2 regions of the Haliea sp. genome follow, and region 1 is predicted to be linked to the other one. Evidence: predicted binding sites of a transcription regulator. Region 1 holds the regulator's gene; the other holds the start of a gene.
What was found. The regulator FNR, encoded in region 1, switches genes on or off when oxygen is low (the NO sensors DNR and NnrR bind a similar motif). The targets are predictions, from matches to a motif close to TTGATNNNNATCAA.
Positions count from the first base shown of each region.

Region 1 (4,819 bases):
GAGTAGGACTTTGTAAGGCCGACCGGAATCGCCGCACTGTTGATGATGTGCAGGACCGCCACGGTGAGGATGAACCCGCCGAAGAACCAGTTGGCGACGTAGATGTGGCTCACCTTGCGCTTGGCGATGGTACCGAAGAACACGATGGCGTAGCTGACCCAGACCACGGCGATCAGCAGGTCGATGGGCCATTCCAGCTCGGCGTATTCCTTGGAAGAGGTCATCCCCAGTGGCAGCGTCACCGCCGCCAGCACGATCACCGCCTGCCAGCCCCAGAACGTGAAGGCCGCCAGCTTGTCGGAAATCAGCCGCGCCTGGGTGGTGCGCTGAACCACGTAGTACGATGTCGCGAACAGCGCGCTGCCGCCAAACGCGAAGATCACCGCGTTGGTGTGCAGCGGGCGCAGGCGCCCGAAGCTGGTCCAGGGCAGGTCGAAGTTGAGGATGGGGAAGGCGAGCTGGGCGGCGATCAGGACGCCAACCAGCATCCCCACGATACCCCACACGACCGTCATGATGGCAAACTGGCGAACGACCTTGTAGTTGTAGGTCGAGTGCTCCAGTGCAGCGTTGAGTTCACTCATGTCTTGTTTCCACTGTCAGTAATGTCAGGCAGATCGCCCGCTCGATAAATGCCTTTACACATCGGTAAATGCTGGCCCTGCGCCGAGATCCCAGAGGAACACCGTGGTCACCAGCAGCGATACCAGGATAACCAGGCCGACACCGACCACGGCGGTAGAGAACAGGAAACCCCGCTCCTCCGGAATATTCATCATGATGGGGATGCCCAGGTAGAGCAGATACACAGACCAGCTCACCGCTACCACCCCAATCAGCAGGTCGACCCAGAGCAGGGGGTAGAACCCCGCCGCGCCGAAGACAAACATCGGTGTAGCGGTGAGACCCGCGACCACGATGCCCTTGGCGAAGGATGTTTCCGCCCCATAGGTGCCCGCCATCCAGTGGATGAAGTAACCCACCGCGACGACGCAGCCGACCATGGCGAAGTAGAACAGGATGCAGAGTTGTAGCGCGCTGTCATAGGTCAGGCGTATGGCGGGCCCGTTGCCCACTGTCCAGCCCACGTCGGTGGTGCCGAAATACCAGGCAACCGCAGGAATCAGGGCGAGCACCCAGGGGTAGAGCACCAGGATGTTCTGGCTGCTGGTCGGCAGGCCGGCAACGCTGCGCCACTGGGCGCCGGGTTTGGTCAGAAGACCGATCGTGTGCTGGATCATGTGTTTTTTTTCTCCCCAAAGAATGACTGGTGCCGGGCACAGGCGAAGTGTACCGGGCCGCTCGCCCGCGGCCATGATGCAGATCAAGAATCGGCGGGGTCTTCCCGCTTGAGGTGTCAGTTGGCGATGTTGGCTGCCAGCTGCAGGGCTTCCTGATCCAGGATTTCGATTTCCTTGTTGTCGACGCAGAGGATGCCGTTTTTCTGCATCCTGCTGAAGACCCGGCTGATGGTTTCCACGGTCAGGCCCAGGTAGTTGCCGATATCCACCCGCGACATGGGCAGGCGGAACTGGCTGGCGCTCAGGTTGCGCCGCGCGTTGCGGCTGGCAATGCTGAGCAACAGGGTGGCGACGCGCTCGTCAGCGGAGTTTTTGCTGAGCAGTGTGATCAGCAGCTGATCCTCGGTGATTTCACGGCTCATGAGCTGGAACAGGTGGCGCTGAAGGCTGGGCATGGAGGCGCTCAGGCGCTCCAGGGAATCAAAAGGTATGGCGCAGATGGCCGAGGTCTCCAGCGCCCGCGCCGAGGAGGCGTGGCTGTTGTTGCTGATGCCGTCCATACCGAGGATTTCGCCGGGGAAATAGAAGCCGGTAACCTGCTCGCGACCGTCGCTGGTGGTGCGATAGCCCTTTACGGCACCCGAGCGCACGGCGTAGATGGACTGGAACGGAGTACCTTCGTGGTAGAGCAGTTCGTTCTTCTGCAGCGGCTTGCTGCGCTGGATGATGTTTTCCAGCTGTTCCAGGTCCTGGTGGTTGATGGCCAGTGGCAGGCAGACTTTGCTGAGGCGGCAGGTTTCGCAGTTGACCTTGTACTCGTGGGTGCACGAGCGCAAGGGCGCAGTTTCACTGACATCTTGCAGGCGCATGGACATGCGTGACTCCCCTGGTTTGTAACGCGCAGTATAGTGTATTTGACAGGGCTACTGAACCTCTGTGGGCCAGCTCGCAAAACGATTTCCTAGCCCAGCGAGGCCACACTTTTCAGCACCAGTCGCACCAGTTCCGCCTGCCGCGAAACGCCGGTTTTGGCGAAAATGGACTTGAGCTGGGCACGGGCGGTGTGCTGCGAGATATTCTGTGCCTCAGACACCTCAGCGAGGCTCAGTCCCCGCGACAGCAGGATGGCAAGGTTGGCTTCGGCAGGGGTGAGGTCAAACAGCTGGCCAAGGGTGCCCTGAGAGCTGGGCTCATTCAGGTCCGGGTCGGAAATGAACACGGCAACGCAGGGGCTGGACTGGCCCTCACCCCACTCTGAAACCGGGACCGGGCGCAGTACCAGCCCCAGCTGCGCCCGATCACCGCCGCGCGGTACGCGCAGGGCACGGATGACCGACGCCTCGCCCCGGTGCAGGGCCTTGATGATGGTGTCCAGTGCGGTCTGCAGCTCGCGATTCTTGTCCCGCCCTTCAATGACCAGGTGTTGTCCACGTACGCTGAGGCCGTTGTCGCCCTCCAGAAGCGCGCGTGCGACGGTGTTGGCGCTGAGTACGCGGCCCTGCTCGTCGAGCACGATGGTGGCCACCGCCAGCTGTTCCACGGCGCCGGCGTACAGGTTGCGCTCCGAGGCGGTGCGCCCCAGGGTGGCATACAGCTGGATGGAGAGACGCAGGTGGGGCGCGATGCGGGCAATGGCAGCGCGCTCGTCGTCGTTGAAGGGCGGCTCAGTGTGGCGCCGGGAAAATCGCAGGCGTGCCAGCATCCCTCCGGGCTCCACCGTGTCCAGGCCGAGAATGCGAAACAGCCCCGCGGACTTCAGGTAGTGCTCGTAATACTCCGAGGCGACCAGCTCATCGTCGCTGAGAATGTCCTCCAGTGCCACCACCTTGTCGGGCGGCAGATTGACGAACGGGTCCAGCGCGAAAAACTGTTCGCGGTAGGCGGTGACCTCCCAATCTGCCGGGTCGGAAAGCGGCCGGGCGGCGGTGCCGTCCGCCGCTGGCCGCACACTGTTCAGGATGACGCCGCGATCGTCTTCTGCGGGTGGCCGCAGGACCAGTGAGACCACCTGACACTCAACGAGGCTGCGTAGCAGGGGGAGCGCTGAGGACCAGGGCGGGTTTTCCAGTGGGCCGCGGTACAGGGCCGCCACCAGGTCATCATAGGCAGCGGGCACACCGCCGATCGATGCGACGTCCAGCGGATCGCTCCGCGGGCTCATTTTTCGATACTCGACAGATCCATGGTGACCTCCGCAAGCGGTTTTGGTCGTCCAATACCCCAGCCCTGCAGGTAGTCAACACCAATTTCCTGGAGTTTGCGAATGATGTTCTCATTCTCTACGGATTCGGCAATGGTTTCCTGTCCGAGGAAGTGGGCGAGGTCGTTGATCGAGCGCGCCATGGCGTAATCGTTGCTGTCCTGGTCGATGCTGGTGATGAAGCTGCCGTCGATCTTGACGTAGTCCACCGGCAGCTCGCGCAGGTAATTGTGGCTCGCCAGCCCGGTGCCAAAGTCATCGATGGAGAACTTGCAGCCGATATTGCGGAAAGCCCGCACGAAATCCGCCGCTTTCACCAGGTTGGAAATGGTGCCGGTTTCGGTGATTTCGAAGCACAGGCGGTTGGTGCCTACACCGAACTCCGATATCTGCTCGAACAGGAAGTCCAGGAAGGCATCGTCGGTAACGCTGGCCCCAGACAGGTTGATCGCTACACTCGGGACGACCTTCTGGGCATCCATCAATGAGTTTATCCACATGAACGCTTCGCGCACCACCCAGCGATCCACCAGGGTCATGATGCCGTGGCGTTCGGCCGAGGTGATGAAGTTCTGGGGCGAGCTGAGCTTGCCGCTCTTGTCACGCATGGCCAGCAACAGTTCGTAGTGGCGCGTTGTGGGGCTCTCGCCGGTCATTGCCGTCTTTACAATCGGCTGGGCGCGCAACATGAAGCGCTCGCTGGAGAGTTCGTCCTCCAACGCCTTGCGCGAGCGGCGCTGCTCGCTGCGCAGGTTGCGCACTGTATCCTCGCTGGGCTGGTAGAGGTGTACACAGTTGCGGCCCAGCTGCTTCGCCTGCGTGACCGCCGCCTGGGCATTGGTCATCACCGCATCGACGTCCGGGCTGTAGTCCTGAATCGGGGCGATGCCCACGGAGACGGTGAAACTCACCTTTTCGCCGTCGATGTCCACACTGCCATTGGCAATATCGCTGCGCACCTGTTCTGCCAGCGCCTTGGCCTTTTCGGTGTCGCCATCGACAAGCAGAATCGCGAAAGTGTCCTCCTCCAGCCGGGCGGAGGAGGTCTTGCGCCCATGCAGCTGCGCCAGCAGGCGCGAAAACTCAAGCAGTACCTGGTCGCCGCTGATGCGATCGTAGATCTCGTTCACCAGACCGAAGCGGTCGATATTGAGCAGCAGGATGGCGTGCTGCGAGTGATGCGCATGGGCATGGCGCAGCGCGCGACCCACCTGGTCAAGAAAGGTGTCACGGTTGATCAGGCGGGTGAGGGGGTCGTGGTTGCGGGCGAAACTCAGGGTGCGCTGCACGTCCTCCAGTGTGTTGTACATGCTCTGGTCGACGACGGACAGGCGGTCGGCCGGCGCGGGAGGCTGCGCCCCGCGACTGAGCTGGCGTG
Region 1 is NZ_JAWKZJ010000008.1:50,055-54,873, reverse strand. Features, by position in the region: gene ccoN (cytochrome-c oxidase, cbb3-type subunit I) at 1-584, opposite strand, end outside; gene R3E49_RS14420 (Yip1 family protein) at 639-1,241, opposite strand; gene fnr (fumarate/nitrate reduction transcriptional regulator Fnr) at 1,358-2,116, opposite strand; gene R3E49_RS14410 (helix-turn-helix transcriptional regulator) at 2,203-3,402, opposite strand; gene R3E49_RS14405 (DUF1631 family protein) at 3,399-4,819, opposite strand, start outside.

Region 2 (4,819 bases), on a different contig from region 1:
CGGGGTTTTGAGCACCCAACGCTCGCGCTCGAAACCGCTTTGCAGGTGTTGCAGGAAATCGTGATGCCAGCGGTAGGTTTCGGCCATCGGCTGCTCCAGCAGCCAGCGCCGGTAGGCGGGGATGTGATACATGTACCCGAACTGCTCGCTCATGAAGTTCGAAGAAAACAGGTAGACGCATTCCTGGGGCAGGCGCGCACCAATGGCGTGGATGGCCCTGAACCCGGGGGAGAGTCTCTCGGCGATTGAGAGATGTAGTTCGGTTAACCGGATTCGCCGGTCAGCGGTGTACTGCGATTCAACGGGCGGTGGCACTGGCCTGGCGACTTCCCAGCTCGCAGGTGTCCGATTGGACGGGTCTTGCGCCATCAGTTCGAACAAAATGGTGGTGCCGGTGCGCAAGGATAGGAAATATTAACGGCCTATCGAGAGTAGACATCCTCGCTGATTGTGTCGACTGGACCTGCTGACCTGTCGAAGTTTCCTGCTATTGACCCGAAAACCCTGTTCGCGGCGTTGAGCATGCCATTCAAATCCGTTCATTCCTGAACGAGAGTACGCAACAGCTCATGCCATGCGGTTTTCACTGGCTTCCTTGCTGGTGTAGTGCTGTTGTGCTGGAATCCTTCCCAGCGAAAAGCGGCAACGCCCCAGGTGGCTCTGGTCGGTGGCACTAGCAATGGCCGAGCCGGCGTTTCCTGTTCCTTCTGGCGCAGGTGGTCCAGGATCCGGTCGATGACGTCCTGGTCCTCGATACACGCGATGACCCTGGCAGGTCCACCGCAGCGGGCGCAGACCCTGATGTCTATATTGAAAACACGCTTTAGCCGTTGAGCCCAGGTCATTGCGGCATGACGCTCGGCGGATGTGCGGACTTCTGCGTTGGAGATGGACTTGATGCCTTTACCGCGCCTGGCTGGTGTGACCAGCCCTCGCCAGCGATGGTTCGGTGCCAGGACGCCGTGGTAGCGGGTGAGATTGACCCTCGGTTTTGGTGCCAGAGCAGCTAACCGCGCAATGAAATCCACCGGGTCGAAGGCCACCTGTGTCGTTCCATCCCGGTACGGTGTCTTCAGGGTGTAAACCACCTTGCCAGTGGCACTCAGTGAAAGGCGGGGAACTGCCACGGCAGGGCGGGCAATATACCGGCAGAGATGTTCACGCTTGTCTTTTTGATGCCCCTCACAGCTGACACCGGCGTGCAGAGAGAAGCCATTGGCCTTGGCCACCCGCTCCAGTCCTGGATCGGGGCGCTCCAGTGGCCGGATGGTGCGAATCATGAAGGCCTTTCGCCCTTGCTGGGGACCAACGGCGATTCGATACGAGACGGAACTACCCAGAATCTGGGGCATGGCATCGGTATCCTCGGCGGGGTCGAGGTCCAGCCAGGCACTCTCGGTGTCCTGTTCCAGCAAGCCCTGGCGTTCGAGGCAGCGGCCGACGCGCTGGCTGATCAGTTGAACCAACTCCTCCAACTCGCCTTTGTCCGGTGCTTTGACGCGCTGAAAGCGGGCGGTCTGTTGTCGCGATGCACATAGACGCCATCCAGGAACAAAATATGAAAGTGAATGTTGAGGTTAAGGGCGCTGCCGAAGCGCTGGATCAACGTCACTGCCCCGGTAGCGCCATCCTTGAGCGAGAATCCGGTCTTGTGGATCAGGTGGGTGGAGATCGCCCGGTAAACGATGCGCAGCACCTTGCCCATGGCCTGGGGGTAGGCCGCAAACAGGAAGCGCAGTGGGAAGGGGAAGCTGATGACCCACTGGCGAAGCGGGACATCGGGAAACACCTCATCGGCCAGTAGGGCGGCGGTCTCGGCCATGCGGCGGGCGCCACAACTGGGGCAGAACCCGCGCTTCTTGCAGGAAAACGCTACAAGTCGTTCGAAATGACATTTGTCACAGCGTACCCGGAGAAAGCCGTGTTCGAGGCGGCCGCACTTCAGGTAGGCCTCAAATTCCTGGTGGACATGGTCTGGCAGGGATTTGCCCTGCTGAGCCAATTGGTCCACAAGGGCAGGGTAGTGCGCTTCGACGAGCTGGTAGAGTAGTGTCTGCTCGGGTTGATGGCGCTCGTAGGTGGTTTTGCCAAGGCCATCCCTGCCTTGTGCCAACATGGTGGTTTCGCCTTGGAGACCTGAAGACCGAACAAACCAGCCTGTATCGGGAGGCCGGATAATGCCACATCCGAAGTGGCCCGCGAGCCTGTCGCGATTCATCCGATGCGGTAGGTTGCCGAGGGGAAGAAGGTGTAAGACACTCGCTGCCCACGTCACTACAGAGCGAATGCGGGTAGTGACGTGGGCGCCCGCACGCTCCGCGCCGGTGCGAGCGCGATCCAGCTTTATTCGGCGCTGATCTATCAGGGCTTTTCGCTGGCCGAGGATATCGCCCGCGGCCTCGATCAGCGCGCCGCCGAGGAAGGGCTGACCAGCCTGTCGGAACTGACCGGGACCGGGGTCGAGGACTGGCTGTAACAATGACCGGTCAGGCCGGGCGGACGGTGCGCGTCCGCCCGGGCCGGCATCTTATCCCTTGCCGCGCGCCGCGCCATTGGCGCCTTGCGGCGCGGCGGCTTTCGCCTCGGGCTTCGCATCCTTGGCAGCTTCCGGCGCGGCTGTCTTCGCCGCCGCGGGCGCCGTGTTCTTGGCCGGCTTTTCCGCCTCAGCCCCAGCCTGCGGCGGCCTGCTGGCATCGAGGATATGCGACATGCCATGCACGACATGGCTGGCATGGCCGACGATCAGCGGATCGGGCGGCGTGGCAATGGACGGATCCTTGCCCGGATAATCCAGCGTCGACAGGAAATGCCGCATGCAGTTCAGCCGCGCCCGTTTCTTGTCGTTCGACTTCACGATGACCCAGGGCGCGTCGGCGGTGTCGGTATAGAAGAACATCGCCTCCTTGGCCTCGGTATATTCGTCCCATTTCCCCAGCGAGGCCTTGTCGATCGGGCTGAGCTTCCACTGCTTCAGCGGATCGGTCTCGCGCGCCTTGAAGCGGCGGCGCTGCTCCTCTCGGGTGACCGAGAACCAGTATTTGTAAAGCCGGATGCCCGAACGGGCCAGCATCCGTTCGAATTCCGGCGCCTGACGCATGAATTCCAGATATTCCGAAGGGGTGCAGAAGCCCATCACCCGCTCGACCCCGGCGCGGTTGTACCAGCTGCGGTCATAGAAGGTCATCTCGCCCGAGGTCGGCAGATGGTTGATATAGCGCTGGAAATACCATTGCCCGCGCTCTTCGTCGGTGGGCTTGTTCAGCGCCACGACCCGGGCAAAGCGCGGGTTGAGATGTTCGTTGAAGCGCTTGATCGTGCCACCCTTGCCGGCGGCATCGCGGCCCTCGAAGAGGATGACGAATCTCTGCCCGGTCTCCAGCGCCCATTTCTGCACCTTCAGAAGCTCGGCCTGAAGCTTCGCCTTCTCGATCTCGTAACCCTTGCGGGCGATGCGGCGGGCATAAGGATATTTGCCGCTTTCAAAGGCCGCACGCACCTGGTCGGGGGTCACGGTCGGAAAGCGCTTCGGACCGGTTCCTTCGGACGGGCTGGCCGCAGCAGGTTCGGAGAGAACGGCATGGTTCGGGCTGTCATCAGGCATCGCATTTCCCTTTCAATTTTTAATAAACCGAATGAGCATAACCGACATATAACCGTCACGCCTTGCGCTGGATCAAATCATTCCCGCTTTTCCGCGACAAGATACCGCTCTAACCTGCCCGAAAACCAAGCGGAGTCCCCTATGCTGACCATTCACGGCGTCACCCGGTCGCGCGCCTCGAAGGATAGGAAATATTAACGGCCTATCGAGAGTAGACATCCTCGCTGATTGTGTCGACTGGACCTGCTGACCTGTCGAAGTTTCCTGCTATTGACCCGAAAACCCTGTTCGCGGCGTTGAGCATGCCATTCAAATCCGTTCATTCCTGAACGAGAGTACGCAACAGCTCATGCCATGCGGTTTTCACTGGCTTCCTTGCTGGTGTAGTGCTGTTGTGCTGGAATCCTTCCCAGCGAAAAGCGGCAACGCCCCAGGTGGCGCTCTGGTCGGTGGCACTAGCAATGGCCGAGCCGGCGTTTCCTGTTCCTTCTGGCGCAGGTGGTCCAGGATCCGGTCGATGACGTCCTGGTCCTCGATACACGCGATGACCCTGGCAGGTCCACCGCAGCGGGCGCAGACCCTGATGTCTATATTGAAAACACGCTTTAGCCGTTGAGCCCAGGTCATTGCGGCATGACGCTCGGCGGATGTGCGGACTTCTGCGTTGGAGATGGACTTGATGCCTTTACCGCGCCTGGCTGGTGTGACCAGCCCTCGCCAGCGATGGTTCGGTGCCAGGACGCCGTGGTAGCGGGTGAGATTGACCCTCGGTTTTGGTGCCAGAGCAGCTAACCGCGCAATGAAATCCACCGGGTCGAAGGCCACCTGTGTCGTTCCATCCCGGTACGGTGTCTTCAGGGTGTAAACCACCTTGCCAGTGGCACTCAGTGAAAGGCGGGGAACTGCCACGGCAGGGCGGGCAATATACCGGCAGAGATGTTCACGCTTGTCTTTTTGATGCCCCTCACAGCTGACACCGGCGTGCAGAGAAGCCATTGGCCTTGGCCACCCGCTCCAGTCCTGGATCGGGGCGCTCCAGTGGCCGGATGGTGCGAATCATGAAGGCCTTTCGCCCTTGCTGGGGACCAACGGCGATTCGATACGAGACGGAACTACCCAGAATCTGGGGCATGGCATCGGTATCCTCGGCGGGGTCGAGGTCCAGCCAGGCACTCTCGGTGTCCTGTTCCAGCAAGCCCTGGCGTTCGAGGCAGCGGC
Region 2 is NZ_JAWKZJ010000005.1:164,320-169,138, reverse strand. Features, by position in the region: gene R3E49_RS11095 (sulfotransferase) at 1-402, opposite strand, end outside; partial or broken gene R3E49_RS11090 (transposase) at 657-2,116, opposite strand; gene R3E49_RS11085 (hypothetical protein) at 2,300-2,476, shown strand; gene ppk2 (polyphosphate kinase 2) at 2,528-3,601, opposite strand; partial or broken gene R3E49_RS11075 (transposase) at 3,965-4,819, opposite strand, start outside.
Region 2: ppk2 (polyphosphate kinase 2) is a predicted target of FNR. The motif match lies at 3,664-3,677, and genes of this name have one in related genera.